DNA from 2 places in the Escherichia sp. MAL-1 genome. Region 2 is predicted to be linked to the other one. Evidence: predicted binding sites of a transcription regulator. Region 2 holds the regulator's gene; the other holds the start of a gene.
What was found. The regulator Fur, encoded in region 2, represses iron uptake genes when iron is present. The targets are predictions, from matches to a motif close to ATAATAATGAGAACNACTATCAA.

Region 1 (9,544 bases), 1.3 Mb from region 2:
GCGCAGCTCAGCGGTAGGTTCCAGCAACGCACGCAGCAGGGCTTTTTTCATATTGCGTGTACCAATGACCCACGCGGCAATGCGGTTGATAGAGGCATCGAAGAAGTCAAGGCCGATATGCACCCGGTCAAACAGATCGTGACGCACAATCTCACTGGCAATTGCCTGGGTTTCATCATCCAGCAGCACTACGTGATCGCTGTCCCAGCGAACCGGACGGCTGACGTGCAGCAGCAACTGCGGCACATACAGCATGGCGGCGGAAATCTTGTCGGAAATCACTTCAGTCGGGTGGAAGTGCCCGGCGTCCAGGCACAGCGCAGTCTGGCGGCTGGAGGCATACCCCATGTAAAACTCATTGGAGCCAACCGTGTAGCTCTCTGCGCCAATGCCAAACAATTTGCTCTCAACGGCGTCGATATGGTGCGCAGGGTTTAGCTTCTCGCTGATCACCTCATCCAGTGCTGCCAGCAGACGCTGACGCGGGGCGAGACGGTCAACGGTGATATCTTTCATACCATCCGGGATCCAGATGTTCATCACCGATGGTGTGCCGAGTTGCTCGCCAAAATAGGCCGAAACGCGACGGCTGGCTTTGCAGTGATCAATCCAGAACTGGCGAATGCTGTCGTCGGCATGGGAAAGCGTAAAGCCATCGGCGCTTAGCGGATGCGAAAAACAGGAGGGGTTAAAATCCAGACCGAGCTGATTGGCTTTCGCCCATTCAACCCAGTTTTTGAAGTGCTCTGGTTTGATCTGGTCGCGCGAGACTGGCGTGTCTGATTCCAGATAGATGGCATGTAAATTAAGCCGTTTCGGCCCCGGAATCAGCCGCATAGCCTGTTCCAGATCGGCACGTAGCTCACTGGCATTACGCGCTTTGCCCGGATAATTGCCTGTGGCCTGAATCCCTCCGGTCAGCGAGCCTTCCGGGTTTTCAAAACCGGAAACATCATCGCCCTGCCAGCAGTGCATTGAAACGGGTAAACGATCAAGTTGGCGCAGCGCCTCCTCGACATCAATCCCCACCGCTGCGAAACGCTGTTTCGCCAGCTCCCAGGCCTGTTCCAGTTGAGTGGTCATGCGCAAAGCTCCTTTGTCTGTCGTGTAGAGTGAAGCTGCGCCACATAGTGGGCAATTTCACTGTCAGGATTAGGGGTAAAGGTGGTCAGATTCGCGGTGGTGCTGACGACCTGACGGAAATCATCCACATTGTTGAGTTCATCCAGCGTCATTAACTGGATGCCGATATTGCCGAGCGTCGAGGCTTCAACAGGCCCGGCGATCACCCGAATACCGCAGGCATCGGCACACAGCTGGTTGAGCAGCGTGTTCTGGCAGCCGCCGCCGACAATATGCAGTTGCGAGAAATCTTCACCACGCAGCTGCGCCAGCTCATGCAACACATCGGCATACAGCAGCGCCAGACTGTCGAAAATGCAGCGCGCCAGTTCAGCATCACTTTCCGGGATCGGTTGCGCCATTTCCCGACACGCAACCTGAATTTCGCTGCACATCTCGTCAGGATTAATAAAGCGATCGTCATTGGGATTGATGATGAAGCGGCAGGCCGGAAGTGCCTGTGTCGCGGCGATAAGCGCCGGGAGATCGTTGATTTGCCGCTCCTGAAGCACTCGCTGAAGCAGCCATAAGCCCATAATATTTTTCAGCACCCGATAGCGACCTTCCGCCCCGCCTTCATTGGTGATGTTGGTGGCCAGCGCCGTGTCATTGGTAAATGGCGTTTTGCTTTCAAAACCCATCAATGACCAGGTGCCAGAGGAGAGATAAGCGGCGCGGGAACCGTTTAACGGCGAGGCGATAACCGCGCTGGCGGTATCATGGCTGGCAACGGCGACCACCGGAATCTCATTACCCTGCGGGCAAATCCAGTGACCTATGACATTACCCGGATGCGTCGGGCGACCAAACCAGGCTTTGTTGGCCCCGCTCCACGCCAGTAGCGACTCGTCCCAGTCGTCGCTATTGATATTGACCAGTTGCGTGGTCGTGGCGTTGGTATATTCCCAGTTCATCTTGCCGGTCAGGCGATAACTGAAGTAATCCGGCATCAGCAGAGCGTGAGCAATGTGTGGAATAAGTTCAGGTTGTTGCTCCGTCAGCGCACGCAACTGATAAAGCGTATTGAAGGGCAGAAACTGGATGCCGCTACGTTGATAAATATCGCGTTTGCCGAGTTGTTGTTGTGCCTGCGCCATTAGGCCATTGGTGCGGCTATCGCGATAAGCAACGGGCAGGCCCACACGCTGACCCTGTTGGTCGAGCAGCACAAAGTCCACGCCCCAGGTATCAATCCCAATGCTATCGATACGAATCCCTTCCTCGCACACCTTGTTTAATCCAAGGCGAATGGCACTTTCCAGGCTATCCACATCCCAGGTGACATAGCCGTTCTGACTATGCAGCCCATTGTTAAAACGATGGATTTCGCGCAGCGTCAGGCTGCGGCATTCACGCTCGTAACGCGCCAGCATCACGCGCCCACTGGATGCGCCGAGATCGACGGCGACACAATTGCGAAAGGTCATAATGTGATCCTGCTGAATTTCATTACGACCAGTCTAAAAAGCGCCTGAATTCGCGACCTTCTCGTTACTGACAGGAAAATGGGCCATTGGCAACCAGGGAAAGATGAACGTGATGATGTTCACAATTTGCTGAATTGTGGTGATGTGATGCTCACCGCATTTCCTGAAAATTCACGCTGTATCTTGAAAAATCGACGTTTTTTACGTGGTTTTCCGTCGAAAATTTAAGGTAAGAACCTGACCTCGTGATTACTATTTCGCCGTGTTGACGACATCAGGAGGCCAGTATGACCGTATTACATAGTGTGGATTTTTTTCCGTCTGGTAACGCGTCCGTGGCGATAGAACCCCGGCTCCCGCAGGCGGATTTTCCTGAACATCATCATGATTTTCATGAAATTGTGATTGTCGAACATGGCACGGGTATTCATGTGTTTAATGGGCAGCCCTATACCATCACCGGTGGCACGGTCTGTTTTGTGCGCGACCATGATCGGCATCTGTATGAACATACCGATAATCTGTGTCTGACTAATGTGCTGTATCGCTCGCCGGATCGATTTCAGTTTCTCGCCGGGCTGAATCAGTTGCTGCCACAAGAGCTGGATGGGCAGTATCCTTCCCACTGGCGCGTTAACCACAGCGTATTGCAGCAGGTGCGACAGCTGGTTGCACAGATGGAACAGCAGGAAGGGGAAAATGATTTACCCTCGACCGCCAGTCGCGAGATCTTGTTTATGCAATTACTGCTCTTGCTGCGTAAAAGCAGTTTGCAGGAGAACCTGGAAAACAGCGCATCACGTCTCAACTTGCTTCTGGCCTGGCTGGAGGACCATTTTGCCGATGAGGTGAATTGGGATGCCGTGGCGGAGCAATTTTCTCTTTCGCTGCGTACGCTACATCGGCAGCTTAAGCAGCAAACGGGACTGACGCCTCAGCGTTACCTGAACCGCCTGCGACTGATGAAAGCCCGACATCTACTACGCCACAGCGAGGCCAGCGTTACTGATATCGCCTATCGCTGTGGATTCAGCGACAGCAACCACTTTTCGACGCTTTTTCGCCGAGAGTTTAACTGGTCACCGCGTGATATTCGTCAGGGACGGGATGGTTTTCTGCAATAACGCGAATCTTCTCAACGTATTTGTACGCCATATTGCGAATAATCAACTTCGTTCTCTGGCCGAGGTAGCCACGGTGGCGCATCAGTTAAAACTTCTCAAAGATGATTTTTTTGCCAGCGACCAGCAGGCAGTCGCTGTGGCTGACCGTTATCCGCAAGATGTCTTTGCTGAACATACACATGATTTTTGTGAGCTGGTGATTGTCTGGCGCGGTAATGGTCTGCATGTACTCAACGATCGCCCTTATCGCATTACCCGTGGCGATCTCTTTTACATTCATGCTGACGATAAACACTCCTACGCTTCCGTTAACGATCTGGTTTTGCAGAATATTATTTATTGCCCGGAGCGGCTGAAGCTGAATCTTGACTGGCAGGGGGCGATTCCGGGATTTAGCGCCAGCGCAGGGCAACCACACTGGCGCTTAGGTAGCATGGGGATGGCACAGGCGCGGCAGGTTATCGGTCAGCTTGAGCATGAAAGTAGTCAGCATGTGCCGTTTGCTAACGAAATGGCAGAGTTGCTGTTCGGGCAGTTGGTGATGTTGCTGAATCGCCATCGTTACACCAGTGATTCGTTGCCGCCAACATCCAGCGAAACGTTGCTGGATAAGCTGATTACCCGGCTGGCGGCCAGCCTGAAAAGTCCCTTTGCGCTGGATAAATTTTGTGATGAGGCATCGTGCAGTGAGCGCGTTTTGCGTCAGCAATTTCGCCAGCAGACTGGAATGACCATCAATCAATATCTGCGACAGGTCAGAGTGTGTCATGCGCAATATCTTCTCCAGCATAGCCGCCTGTTAATCAGTGATATTTCGACCGAATGTGGCTTTGAAGATAGTAACTATTTTTCGGTGGTGTTTACCCGGGAAACCGGGATGACGCCCAGCCAGTGGCGTCATCTCAATTCGCAGAAAGATTAATTCGCCATGCCGATGCCGACGATGTTAGCGGCGACAATAATCACCACACAACCGAGGCTCAACACCGTTACCGGACGGCGTCCTGCATTGTTCCACTCTTTCAGCACCAGCCCGACGATACCGCCGCACAATACATAGAAACTCATATGCAGCATCCAACTGATGTAGTCATACTGCGCCGGAATGCGGGCGTGGCCCCAGGCATAGAAAAAGAATTGCAGATACCACATCAACCCGCCCAGTGTCGAGAGTAACACATTGTGAATGATCAGCGATTTTGCCAGCGAGAAGTCGGCTTTTAGCGACAAATCCTTCACTTTTGCCAGACGAATAAAACAGAAACCGAGGTTAATGATCGCGCCGCCGCCCATGATGACAACATAGCTTGGCAGAGCGACATACAGTGGATCGACGCCAAGTGCGGCAGCGGCTTCATGCATCGGTTTTGCGGCGTTCATCGCAAAGGACATCCCGGCAGAGAAAATGCCGCACATCACCGCCAGCACCAGCCCTTTTTTCAGATTGAACTCTTCGGCTTTAATGCCCATCTTGCGCTCTTTCAACTGCCCGGCGCGAGTTACAATCCCTACGCCAATCAGCGCCACCAGAACGCCGAGCAACGTCATGCGTCCGCCTTCGGTGCTAATCAACACATCGAAATTGCCGTTGATAATTGGCGTCATCAGCGTACCGACAATCAACGTAATGCCAATGGCGATGCCAATTCCCATCGACATGCCGAGATAACGCATGGTCAGGCCGTAGTTGATATTACCGATCCCCCACATAGCGCCGAACAGAAAAACAGGCAGTAGCGTAGAGAGACTAAACGAGCTGTAATACGCCCAGAAATTCGGTAGTAACAGGGCGCTGATGGCCCACGGCAGAATAATCCACGAAACAATCCCACCGACTGACCACATGGTTTCCCATGACCATTTTTTTACTTTTTTGAACGGAGCGTAAAAACAGGCTGCACTGGCCGCGCCGATCAAATGCCAAAATATCCCCATCGTAATCGCGTTACTCATCTTCTTATCCTCATCATTTTTCGTCGCGTCACATCTCCGACGAGATGAGTGTAAAAATCGTGCTGTCGATTAACCTTTCGCCTGTTGCCGCCGTTGTCGATTTACTGGCAATCACGGCATTAAGTGGGTGATTTGCTTCACATCTCGGGCATTTTCCTGCAAAACCATACCCTTACGAAAAGTACGGCATTGATAATCATTTTCAATATCATTTAATTAACTATAATGAACTAACTGCTTACGCGGCATTAACAATCGGCCGCCCGACAATACTGGAGATGAATATGAGCTATACCCTGCCATCCCTGCCGTATGCTTACGATGCCCTGGAACCGCACTTCGATAAGCAGACCATGGAAATCCACCACACCAAACACCATCAGACCTACGTAAACAACGCCAACGCGGCGCTGGAAAGCCTGCCAGAATTTGCCAACCTGCCGGTTGAAGAGCTGATCACCAAACTGGACCAGCTGCCAGCAGACAAGAAAACCGTACTGCGCAACAACGCTGGCGGTCACGCTAACCACAGCCTGTTCTGGAAAGGTCTGAAAAAAGGCACCACCCTGCAGGGTGACCTGAAAGCGGCTATCGAACGTGACTTCGGCTCCGTTGATAACTTCAAAGCAGAATTTGAGAAAGCGGCAGCTTCCCGCTTTGGTTCCGGCTGGGCATGGCTGGTGCTGAAAGGCGATAAACTGGCGGTGGTTTCTACTGCTAACCAGGACTCCCCGCTGATGGGTGAAGCCATTTCTGGCGCATCCGGCTTCCCGATTCTGGGCCTGGATGTGTGGGAACATGCTTACTACCTGAAATTCCAGAACCGCCGTCCGGACTACATCAAAGAGTTCTGGAACGTGGTGAACTGGGATGAAGCAGCGGCACGTTTCGCGGCGAAAAAATAATCATTTGCCGCCTGCTGCAATGAGGCGTTTACGCCGCATATCAGCTTAAAAAATGAACCATCGCCAACGGCGGTGGTTTTTTTGTGATCAATTTCAAAATAAAAACAATGATCCGATAAAAATAAAACAGTGTTTCAATTGATGTGGTTTTGATCACTTTTATTGATTAAATGAATGTCTATCTTCGTTTCCATCAACACTGATGCTCCATTGAGGAATTACGCATCAGCCCTTAAAAATATGCCGACAGGTGATGGAAATGCAGATAAAACGCTCGATTGAGAAAATCCCGGGGGGGATGATGCTCGTCCCGCTATTCCTTGGCGCACTGTGCCACACCTTCTCGCCGGGGGCGGGGAAATATTTTGGATCATTCACCAACGGGATGATTACCGGTACGGTGCCCATTCTGGCGGTGTGGTTTTTTTGCATGGGGGCGTCAATAAAATTAAGCGCGACGGGAACGGTACTGCGTAAATCCGGTACGCTGGTGGTAACAAAAATTGCCGTCGCGTGGGTGGTTGCGGCAATTGCCTCGCGCATTATTCCGGAACATGGTGTTGAAGTTGGATTCTTTGCCGGACTTTCAACGCTGGCGCTGGTGGCGGCGATGGATATGACCAACGGCGGACTTTACGCTTCCATCATGCAGCAGTACGGCACAAAAGAAGAAGCTGGGGCATTTGTGTTGATGTCATTGGAGTCCGGGCCGCTCATGACGATGATTATTCTGGGCACTGCCGGGATTGCCTCGTTTGAACCGCATGTTTTCGTCGGCGCAGTATTACCGTTCCTGGTGGGCTTTGCCCTTGGGAACCTTGACCCTGAATTACGAGAATTTTTCAGCAAAGCGGTGCAGACGCTGATTCCATTTTTTGCCTTCGCGCTGGGCAATACCATTGATTTGACTGTAATTGCCCAGACAGGTTTGCTGGGGATCCTGTTGGGTGTGGCAGTAATTATCGTGACCGGTATTCCGTTGATTATCGCCGATAAATTGATTGGCGGTGGCGATGGCACTGCCGGAATTGCCGCTTCCAGTTCCGCAGGGGCCGCGGTAGCGACACCTGTGCTGATTGCAGAAATGGTGCCTGCGTTTAAACCGATGGCTCCGGCAGCAACTTCGCTGGTAGCGACGGCGGTCATTGTGACTTCGATTCTGGTGCCAATTCTTACCTCTATCTGGTCACGTAAAGTCAAAGCCAGAGCAGCGAAAATCGAAATTTTAGGTACGGTGAAATAAACCTGCTTCCTTAATCCCCACAGCCGGATGAACTAACGTTCGTCCGGTTTGCTATTGAGTTCCTGCCTGGATACTTACCGCGAAAACAGCACGCCTGACATAAAATAAATATGGTCTAATGGGGAAATTTCTCGTGGAGAGGGAACAGATGCGATATCCGGTTGATGTATACACAGGCAAGATTCAGGCTTATCCCGAAGGCAAACCCAGCGCAATTGCCAAAATCCAGGTTGATGGTGAGTTGATGCTGACGGAGCTGGGGCTGGAAGGTGACGAGCAGGCGGAGAAAAAGGTTCACGGCGGGCCAGACAGAGCGCTGTGTCATTATCCTCGTGAGCATTATCTCTACTGGGCGCGGGAATTCCCGGAACAGGCGGAGTTGTTTGTTGCGCCTGCGTTTGGTGAAAACCTCTCAACCGACGGTCTCACGGAAAGTAATGTTTATATGGGCGATATTTTCCGCTGGGGAGAGGCATTAATTCAGGTCAGCCAGCCGCGCTCGCCTTGCTATAAACTCAATTACCATTTTGATATCAGTGACATAGCGCAGTTGATGCAAAACACGGGTAAAGTGGGGTGGTTGTATAGCGTGATAGCGCCAGGGAAAGTGTCTGCGGACGCGACGCTGGAGTTGGTTTCCCGTGTCAGCGATGTGACCGTGCAGGAGGCTGCCGCCATCGCATGGCATATGCCGTTTGATGACGATCAGTATCACCGTTTACTCTCCGCCGCCGGGTTATCGAAAAGCTGGACGCGAACGATGCAAAAGCGCCGACTGAGCGGCAAGATCGAAGATTTTTCACGGCGGTTGTGGGGAAAATAACCCCCGGAGTGTAGGCCTGATAAGACGCTATCAGCGTCGCATCAGGCATCCTGCTCAAATGCCGGATGCGGCGTAAACGCCTTATCCTGCCTACAAATGCGGAGTTTAACTCCGCTTATACAGCGGCAACCAAATCACCAGCCGTAAACCGCCCAGCGGGCTGTCTTCTGCCTTCACCCAGCCACGATGCTGCTGAATGGCGGTTTCAACAATCGCCAGCCCCAATCCTGTACCGCCAGATTCACGATCGCGTGCTTCATCGGTCCGATAGAACGGACGGAAAATCTGTTCGCGATCTTCCGGGCTAACGCCAGGACCATCGTCGTCCACCGTAATGGTGATACCGTCTTTATCTACCGCAAAGCCCACTTCAATCTTCGTATGGGAATAACGCAGAGCATTACGAACAATGTTTTCCAGCGCACTTTCCAGGGCGTTCGGATTGCCGTACAGCGGCCACGGCCCAGGCGGGAAGTTAACTGTCAACGACTTGCCCATTTGCTCGGCTTCGAACGCCGCGTTATCCAGCACTTCACTCCACAACTGGTTGGCTTTGATGGTTTCGCTAACCAGCGCGTTTTTTTGCTGATTACGTGACATCACCAACAGATCGTTGATCATGCTGTCCAGACGTTGCGCTTCGGTTTCAATACGCTCCAGTTCCTTGCTTTCACCGCTACGACGGCGCAGTAACGCCGTACCCAGTTGCAGACGCGTCAGCGGGGTGCGCAGCTCGTGAGAGATATCAGAAAGCAGACGCTGCTGAGAGGTCATCATGCGCTCCAGCGCGGTGACCATCTGGTTAAAACTGGCACCTGCGGCAAGGAATTCCTGTGGCCCCGCTTCCAGTTCCGGGTGCTGGCGTAAGTTTCCCTGGGCAACTTCATCGGCAGCGTTTTTCAGCTTACGCGCCGGTTTTGCCAGACTCCAGGCCAACCACAACAGCA
Region 2 (9,544 bases):
ACTCACAAAAGACACGCGTTTAATTTGCGATACGAATTAAATTTTCACACACTCTGTAGCAGATGATCTAACAATCTGATTACAGAACATCGGCAGTACAATTTGCAGCAAAATAAAAATACGGCTTTAAACGAGCCAAATAGGGTTCTCGTAGGGGGAATAAGATGAATATTTTAGGTTTTTTCCAGCGACTCGGTAGGGCGTTACAGCTCCCTATTGCGGTGCTGCCGGTGGCGGCACTGTTGCTGCGATTCGGTCAGCCAGATTTACTTAACGTTGCGTTTATTGCCCAGGCGGGCGGTGCGATTTTTGATAACCTCGCATTAATCTTCGCCATCGGTGTGGCATCCAGCTGGTCGAAAGACAGCGCAGGTGCGGCGGCGCTGGCGGGTGCGGTAGGTTACTTTGTGTTAACCAAAGCGATGGTGACCATCAACCCAGAAATTAACATGGGTGTACTGGCGGGTATCATTACCGGTCTGGTTGGTGGCGCAGCCTATAACCGTTGGTCCGATATTAAACTGCCGGACTTCCTGAGTTTCTTCGGCGGCAAACGCTTTGTGCCGATTGCCACCGGCTTCTTCTGCCTGGTGCTGGCGGCCATTTTTGGTTACGTCTGGCCGCCGGTACAGCACGCTATCCATGCAGGAGGCGAGTGGATCGTTTCTGCGGGCGCGCTGGGTTCCGGTATCTTTGGTTTCATCAACCGTCTGCTGATCCCAACCGGTCTGCATCAGGTGCTGAACACCATCGCCTGGTTCCAGATTGGTGAATTCACCAACGCGGCGGGTACGGTTTTCCACGGTGATATCAACCGCTTCTATGCCGGTGACGGCACCGCGGGGATGTTCATGTCCGGCTTCTTCCCGATTATGATGTTCGGTCTGCCGGGTGCGGCGCTGGCGATGTACTTCGCAGCACCGAAAGAGCGTCGTCCGATGGTTGGCGGGATGCTGCTTTCTGTTGCTGTTACTGCGTTCCTGACCGGTGTGACTGAGCCGCTGGAATTCCTGTTCATGTTCCTTGCACCGCTGCTGTACCTCCTGCACGCACTGCTGACCGGTATCAGCCTGTTTGTGGCAACACTGCTGGGTATCCATGCTGGCTTCTCTTTCTCTGCGGGGGCTATCGACTACGCGTTGATGTATAACCTGCCGGCCGCCAGCCAGAACGTCTGGATGCTGCTGGTGATGGGTGTTGTCTTCTTCGCTATCTACTTCGTGGTGTTCAGTTTGGTTATCCGCATGTTCAACCTGAAAACGCCGGGTCGTGAAGATAAAGAAGACGAGATCGTTACTGAAGAAGCCAACAGCAACACTGAAGAAGGCCTCAATCAACTGGCGACCAACTATATTGCTGCGGTTGGCGGCACTGACAACCTGAAAGCAATTGACGCCTGTATCACCCGTCTGCGCCTTACAGTGGCTGACTCTGCCCGCGTTAACGATACGATGTGTAAACGTCTGGGTGCTTCTGGTGTAGTAAAACTGAACAAACAGACTATTCAGGTGATTGTTGGCGCGAAAGCAGAATCCATCGGCGATGCGATGAAGAAAGTTGTTGCCCGCGGTCCGGTAGCAGCTGCGTCAGCTGAAGCAACTCCGGCAACTGCCGCGCCTGTAGCAAAACCGCAGGCTGTACCAAACGCGGTATCTATCGCGGAGCTGGTATCGCCGATTACCGGTGATGTCGTGGCACTGGATCAGGTTCCTGACGAAGCATTCGCCAGCAAAGCGGTGGGTGACGGTGTGGCGGTGAAACCGACAGATAAAATCGTCGTATCACCAGCCGCAGGGACAATCGTGAAAATCTTCAACACCAACCACGCGTTCTGCCTGGAAACCGAAAAAGGCGCGGAGATCGTCGTCCATATGGGTATCGACACCGTAGCGCTGGAAGGTAAAGGCTTTAAACGTCTGGTGGAAGAGGGTGCGCAGGTAAGCGCAGGGCAACCGATTCTGGAAATGGATCTGGATTACCTGAACGCTAACGCCCGCTCGATGATTAGCCCGGTGGTTTGCAGCAATATCGACGATTTCAGTGGCTTGATCATTAAAGCTCAGGGCCATGTTGTGGCGGGTCAAACACCGCTGTATGAAATCAAAAAGTAATCTGCTTTATGCCTGATGCGACGCTTGAGCGTCGCATCCAACAATGACAAGCGGTGGAGATCTTCTCTGCCGCTTTTTTTTTCATCAATCATCCCCATAATCCTTGTTAGATTATCAATTTTAAAAAACTAACAGTTGTCAGCCTGTCCCGCTTATAAGATCATACGCCGTTATACGTTGTTTACGCTTTGAGGAATCCACGATGAGTGAGGCAGAAGCCCGCCCGACTAACTTTATCCGTCAGATCATCGATGAAGATCTGGCCAGTGGTAAGCACACCACAGTACACACCCGTTTCCCGCCGGAGCCGAATGGCTATCTGCATATTGGCCATGCGAAATCTATCTGCCTGAACTTCGGGATCGCCCAGGACTATAAAGGCCAGTGCAACCTGCGTTTCGACGACACTAACCCGGTAAAAGAAGATATCGAGTATGTTGAGTCGATCAAAAACGACGTAGAGTGGTTAGGTTTTCACTGGTCTGGTAACGTCCGTTACTCCTCCGATTATTTTGATCAGCTCCACGCCTATGCGATCGAACTGATCAATAAAGGCCTGGCGTACGTTGATGAACTGACGCCGGAACAGATCCGCGAATACCGCGGCACCCTGACGCAACCGGGTAAAAACAGCCCGTACCGCGACCGCAGCGTTGAAGAGAACCTGGCGCTGTTCGAAAAAATGCGTGCCGGTGGTTTTGAAGAAGGTAAAGCCTGCCTGCGTGCGAAAATCGACATGGCTTCACCGTTTATCGTGATGCGCGATCCGGTGCTGTACCGTATTAAATTTGCTGAACACCACCAGACTGGCAACAAGTGGTGCATCTACCCGATGTACGACTTCACCCACTGCATCAGCGATGCCCTGGAAGGTATTACGCACTCTCTGTGTACGCTTGAGTTCCAGGACAACCGTCGTCTGTACGACTGGGTACTGGACAACATCACGATTCCTGTTCACCCGCGCCAGTATGAGTTCTCGCGCCTGAATCTGGAATACACCGTGATGTCCAAGCGTAAGTTGAACCTGCTGGTGACCGACAAGCACGTTGAAGGCTGGGATGACCCGCGTATGCCGACCATTTCCGGTCTGCGTCGTCGTGGTTACACTGCGGCTTCTATTCGTGAGTTCTGCAAACGCATCGGCGTGACCAAGCAGGACAACACCATTGAGATGGCGTCGCTGGAATCCTGCATCCGTGAAGATCTCAACGAAAATGCGCCGCGCGCAATGGCGGTTATCGATCCGGTGAAACTGGTTATCGAAAACTATCAGGGCGAAGGCGAAATGGTTACCATGCCGAACCATCCGAACAAACCGGAAATGGGCAGCCGTCAGGTGCCGTTTAGCGGTGAGATTTGGATTGATCGCGCCGATTTCCGCGAAGAAGCTAACAAGCAGTACAAACGTCTGGTGCTGGGTAAAGAAGTGCGTCTGCGTAATGCTTATGTGATTAAGGCAGAACGCGTCGAGAAAGATGCCGAAGGTAATATCACCACCATCTTCTGTACTTATGACGCCGATACCTTAAGCAAAGATCCGGCAGATGGTCGTAAAGTCAAAGGTGTTATTCACTGGGTGAGCGCGGCACATGCGCTGCCGGTTGAAATCCGTTTGTATGACCGTCTGTTCAGCGTGCCTAACCCAGGTGCTGCGGATGATTTCCTGTCGGTGATTAACCCGGAATCGCTGGTGATCAAACAGGGCTTTGCTGAACCGTCGCTGAAAGATGCGGTTGCGGGTAAAGCATTCCAGTTTGAGCGTGAAGGTTACTTCTGCCTCGATAGCCGCCATTCTACGGCGGAAAAACCGGTATTTAACCGCACCGTTGGGCTGCGTGATACCTGGGCGAAAGTAGGCGAGTAATTTTAAGTTTCGCTATGCCGGATGGGGCGTTTACGTCGCATCCGGCAAGGAACAGACAAACAGTTTCAAACGCTAAATTGCCTGATGCGCTACGCTTATCAGGCCTACATGATCTCTGCAATATATTGAGTTTGCGTGCTTTTGTAGGCCGGATAAGGCGTTCACGCCGCATCCGGCAAGAAACAACAAACAATCCAAAACGCCGCGTTCAGCGGCGTTTTTTCTACTTTTCTTCGCGAATTAATTCCGCTTCGCAATTTATCCATAAAATAAATTTAAAATAACAAAACATAATTAAATAAAATGTAACCGCTTTCATCTTGCTGGAATTTCACGCTTTTATTCTTCTGCAAGCCTTTCAACCGCAAACTTAAGCCTTGTAACAAAAATCATCAAAATATGTGCGGTTGCTCATGTTCTTACATTCTGGTTACAGAAAGAGATTGATAATTCGCGTCGCGAAAAATAGTCTGTTCCTGTAGTCAGCGAGACTTTTCTCAACGCTACTTTTTTAATTTTTATTTTTTCGCTGTTCACCTTTGGTGCAGCAATTTATACGTCAAAGAGGATTAACCCATGCGTACGTTTAGTGGCAAACGTAGTACGCTGGCGCTGGCTATCGCCGGTGTTACAGCAATGTCGGGCTTTATGGCAATGCCGGAGGCTCGCGCCGAAGGATTCATCGACGATTCAACCTTAACCGGCGGTATATATTACTGGCAGCGTGAACGCGACCGTAAAGATGTTACCGACGGCGACAAATACAAAACCAACCTTTCTCACTCCACCTGGAATGCCAACCTCGATTTTCAGTCTGGTTATGCTGCTGATATGTTCGGCCTTGATATTGCCGCGTTTACGGCGATTGAAATGGCGGAAAACGGCGACAGCTCTCACCCGAACGAAATCGCGTTTTCAAAAAGTAATAAAGCCTATGACGAAGACTGGTCCGGCGACAAAAGCGGTATAAGCCTGTATAAAGCAGCGGCCAAATTTAAATACGGTCCGGTTTGGGCGAGGGCAGGTTATATTCAGCCAACCGGTCAGACGCTGTTAGCGCCTCACTGGAGCTTTATGCCGGGTACTTATCAGGGTGCGGAAGCCGGAGCGAATTTTGATTACGGCGATGCCGGTGCGTTGAGTTTCTCCTACATGTGGACCAACGAATACAAAGCGCCGTGGCATCTGGAAATGGATGAGTTTTATCAGAACGATAAAACCACCAAAGTTGATTATCTGCACTCCCTTGGGGCGAAATACGACTTCAAAAATAACTTCGTACTGGAAGCGGCTTTTGGTCAGGCGGAAGGGTATATCGATCAATATTTTGCCAAAGCCAGCTACAAATTTGATATCGCCGGTAGCCCGTTAACCACCAGCTACCAGTTCTACGGTACCCGCGATAAAGTTGACGATCGCAGCGTCAACGACCTTTATGACGGCACCGCCTGGCTGCAGGCGTTGACCTTTGGTTACCGGGCGGCTGACGTAGTGGATTTGCGCCTCGAAGGCACCTGGGTTAAGGCTGACGGTCAGCAGGGATACTTCCTGCAACGTATGACTCCAACCTACGCTTCCTCAAACGGTCGCCTGGATATCTGGTGGGACAACCGTTCTGACTTCAACGCCAACGGCGAAAAAGCAGTCTTCTTCGGTGCGATGTATGACCTGAAAAACTGGAATCTTCCAGGCTTCGCCATCGGCGCTTCCTACGTTTACGCATGGGATGCTAAACCTGCGACCTGGCAGAGCAATCCGGATGCGTACTACGACAAAAACCGGACTATTGAAGAGTCTGCATACAGCCTGGATGCGGTCTATACCATTCAGGACGGTCGCGCCAAAGGCACGATGTTCAAACTGCACTTCACCGAATACGACAACCACTCCGACATCCCAAGCTGGGGCGGTGGTTACGGCAACATCTTCCAGGATGAGCGTGACGTAAAATTTATGGTAATCGCACCATTCACCATCTTCTGATGCCCGACGCGGCAGGTTTTGTGCCTGCCGCACGTTTGAGGAATTTGCTATGAAAAAACTGATTCTCATCGCCATGATGGCATCGGGGCTGGTAGCTTGTGCGCAATCAACCGCACCACAGGAAGACAGCCGTCTGAAAGAGGCATACAGCGCCTGTATCAACACCGCGCAAGGTTCGCCGGAAAAAATTGAAGCCTGCCAGAGCGTGTTAAACGTGCTGAAGAAAGAGAAACAACATCAGCAGTTTGCCGACCAGGAAAGTGTCCGCGTACTGGATTATCAGCAGTGTCTGCGTGCAACGCAAACCGGAAATGATCAGGCGGTGAAAGCCGATTGTGATAAGGTCTGGCAGGAAATTCGCAGTAATAACAAATAAGTGAGAGCTGTAACTCTCGCTTTTCTTATTTCCCTTGCATAAAAAAGCCAACCCGCAGGTTGGCTTTTCTCGTTCAGGCTGGCTTATTTGCCTTCGTGCGCGTGCTCATCTTCGCGGCAATCGCCTTCGGCACAGTGACCGTAAAGATAGAGACTGTGGTTAGTCAGGCGAATGCCATGTTTTGCGGCAATTTCACGCTGACGCGCTTCGATGGAATCATCACTAAATTCGATAACCTTGCCGCAGTCGAGGCAGATCAGGTGATCGTGGTGATGTTGCTGTGTCAGTTCAAATACGGATTTACCGCCTTCAAAATTGTGGCGGGTGACGATACCAGCGTCGTCAAACTGGTTCAGTACGCGATATACCGTAGCCAGACCAATTTCTTCACCCATATCGATCAGACGTTTGTATAAATCTTCCGCACTGACGTGATGGTTGTCCGGCTCCTGAAGAACTTCCAGGATTTTTAAACGAGGAAGCGTTACTTTCAGGCCAGCTTTCTTTAGGGCGGTATTGTTATCAGTCATGCGGAATCTGTCCTGTTACTAAGCGGTTCACTTCATTAGAAGAAGTGACAGAATTTGCTCTTGAGATAATGCGTATCATTATAGAATTGCCACGCCTAAATGAAAACCACAAGTCCCTGGCAAATATTGTTAATAAAAACGTGGCATAGCTTACATTTACAACGGCAAGGCCACTTGAACACCGGGACATTGTACAGGTACAACAGCAAAAGTTACAAATTTGTAGCAATTATTTTGATTGGCATTATCTATTAATACGGCGTAGACATGAGTCTACGCCGCATCACATCAGGCATTGAGAATTTCGTCGAGATGCAACTCTTCAGAAATCTGTTTAACCCATTTTTCTACACGTTCAGCGGTCAGTTCCGGCTGACGGTCTTCGTCGATAGCCAGACCGACAAAGTGGTCGTCATCTGCCAGACCTTTTGATGCTTCGAAATGATAGCCCGCAGTTGGCCAGTGACCAACGATGGTTGCACCGCGCGGTTGAATGATGTCGCGGATGGTGCCCAATGCGTCGCAGAAATATTCGGCGTAATCTTCCTGGTCACCACAACCAAACAGCGCAACCAGTTTGCCATTGAAATCAATCTCTTCGAGAGTCGGGAAGAAGTCATCCCAGTCACACTGCGCTTCGCCGTAATACCAGGTTGGGATGCCCAGCAGCAGAATGTCATAAGCTTCCAGATCTTCTTTGCTGCTTTTTGCAATGTCATGGACATCGGCAACGTCTTTACCAAGCTGTTTTTGAATCATTTTTGCGATATTTTCGGTATTACCGGTGTCGCTGCCGAAAAAGATGCCAGTGATAGCCATGAGTGAAATAACCTCTTGAAACTTATTGAAATGGGGGTGGAAAATTGCCCACGGATAAAGGCAATCATAGCAGAACAGGCAGTCTTGCGGAATCAGCAAACGAGCAGGACTGCACACTGTGCTACATGAAAGTGGAAATTTAAACGATGCCCTGACTACGCAGCGCCGCCAGTTGCTGCATTAACATCTCTTCGATCAGTTCGCTACGGCTCATATTGCGCGATTCCGCCAGCTCGTTCAGCGCCTCGACAGCTTCCGCGTTCAGCTTCAGTTCGACACGCTTAAGGCCACGTACTTTGTCGCGTTTTAGTTGGTTGCGTTTATTAATACGCAGCTGTTCATCGCGCGAAAGCGGATTAGTTTTCGGTCGTCCCGGTCGACGCTCGTGCGCGAACAGATCTAATGTCGTACGGTCCGTTTGTTCTTTGGCCATGATCTTGGTGACTTCGGGGGAAACAATCAGCCAGGCCTCTGCCCGGATGGATAGCGCGCCATAATACATCAGCGCGATGAGTCACGCCAACGCCCACGCGCGGAAAGCGACGCGGACGCTGGGTTTTTAATCAGTTGCGTTAATCATTGAGATAGCGACGGATAGCGCGTAATACCGCATCTGGTTTTTCAGCATGGACCCAGTGACCCGCGCCTGCAATGACATGCGCCCGTGCCTGTGGAAATTGTGCCAGTAAATCATCACGGTACTGCTCGCTAACATACGGAGAATTACCACCAGGGATAAACAGGGCAGGGTGATCCCATGCCGGGATTTTCTCCCAACCCACAATATGCGGATACTGATCCCACAATACCGGCACGTTAAAGCGCCACTCCCCGTCAACAAAAGATTTCAACAGAAACTGAATCACCCCTTCTTCATTAAGATGCTGGCGCATTATTGCTGCTGCTTGCTGGCGAGTTTGTGCGTCCGATTCACTGACCGCGTTGATAGCTGCGAAAATCTCATCATGACGGCGTACGTGATAGTCGACCGGTGCGATATCGATCGCCACCAGTTTATCGATGCGATCGGGGGCCAGTGCAGTAAGTGCCATTACCGCTTTACCGCCCATGGAGTGACCGATAAATGTTGCTTTGTCGATCTGCAGTGCATCCAGGGTATCAACAAGATCCTGCGCCATCGCCGGGTAATTCATTACCGGCTCTCTCGGTGAAAGACCGTGGTTACGCATATCAACCTGGATGATATTGTGATCGTTTACCAGATCGCGAGCCAGTACGCCAAGGTTGTCGAGGCTACCAAACAGACCATGGACAAGAACGATGGGAGAATTATTGTGCTGGTTTTGTGCAGTTTGCGCGCGGATATTCAATTTCATGGCAAAGTTCTTTTTTTCGCGTTGTCGGGTTAGGGTATTATGTTGACCATTGTGCCACAGGGCTGCAACAAATAAGGTTTATTCCGAGTTTTTCTGCAAGCCAGGCTTGACGCTATCCGCTGCCGGGATTTATTCATATACTCCTGGCGACTTGTATTCAGCTAAGACACTGCACTGGATTAAGATGAAAACGATTGAAGTTGATGATGAACTCTACAGCTATATTGCCAGCCACACTAAGCATATCGGCGAGAGCGCATCCGACATTTTACGGCGTATGTTGAAATTTTCCGCCGCATCACAGCCTGCTGCTCCGGTGACGAAAGAGGTTCGCGTTGCGTCACCTGCTATCGTCGAAGCGAAGCCGGTCAAAACGATTAAAGACAAGGTTCGCGCAATGCGTGAACTTCTGCTTTCGGACGAATACGCAGAGCAAAAGCGAGCGGTCAATCGCTTTATGCTGCTGTTGTCTACACTATATTCTCTTGACGCCCAGGCGTTTGCCGAAGCAACGGAATCGT

Region 1: the regulator Fur is predicted to act here: its motif matches at 5,816-5,838, upstream of sodA (superoxide dismutase [Mn]).

The regions. Positions count from the first base shown of each region.
Region 1 covers NZ_CM129609.1:4,725,789-4,735,332, reverse strand. The annotation lists gene rhaA (L-rhamnose isomerase) at 1-1,083, opposite strand, end outside; gene rhaB (rhamnulokinase) at 1,080-2,549, opposite strand; gene rhaS (HTH-type transcriptional activator RhaS) at 2,837-3,673, shown strand; gene rhaR (HTH-type transcriptional activator RhaR) at 3,747-4,595, shown strand; gene rhaT (L-rhamnose/proton symporter RhaT) at 4,592-5,626, opposite strand; gene sodA (superoxide dismutase [Mn]) at 5,911-6,531, shown strand; gene kdgT (2-keto-3-deoxygluconate transporter) at 6,791-7,774, shown strand; gene yiiM (6-hydroxyaminopurine reductase) at 7,923-8,597, shown strand; gene cpxA (envelope stress sensor histidine kinase CpxA) at 8,703-9,544, opposite strand, start outside.
Region 2 covers NZ_CM129609.1:3,437,494-3,447,037, reverse strand. The annotation lists gene nagE (PTS N-acetyl glucosamine transporter subunit IIABC) at 165-2,111, shown strand; gene ACU8XX_RS17200 (hypothetical protein) at 2,081-2,203, opposite strand; gene glnS (glutamine--tRNA ligase) at 2,314-3,978, shown strand; gene chiP (chitoporin ChiP) at 4,555-5,961, shown strand; gene chiQ (ChiQ/YbfN family lipoprotein) at 6,011-6,337, shown strand; gene fur (ferric iron uptake transcriptional regulator) at 6,421-6,867, opposite strand; gene uof (fur leader peptide) at 6,860-6,946, opposite strand; gene fldA (flavodoxin FldA) at 7,156-7,686, opposite strand; gene ybfE (LexA regulated protein) at 7,826-8,119, opposite strand; gene ybfF (esterase) at 8,259-9,023, opposite strand; gene seqA (replication initiation negative regulator SeqA) at 9,208-9,544, shown strand, end outside.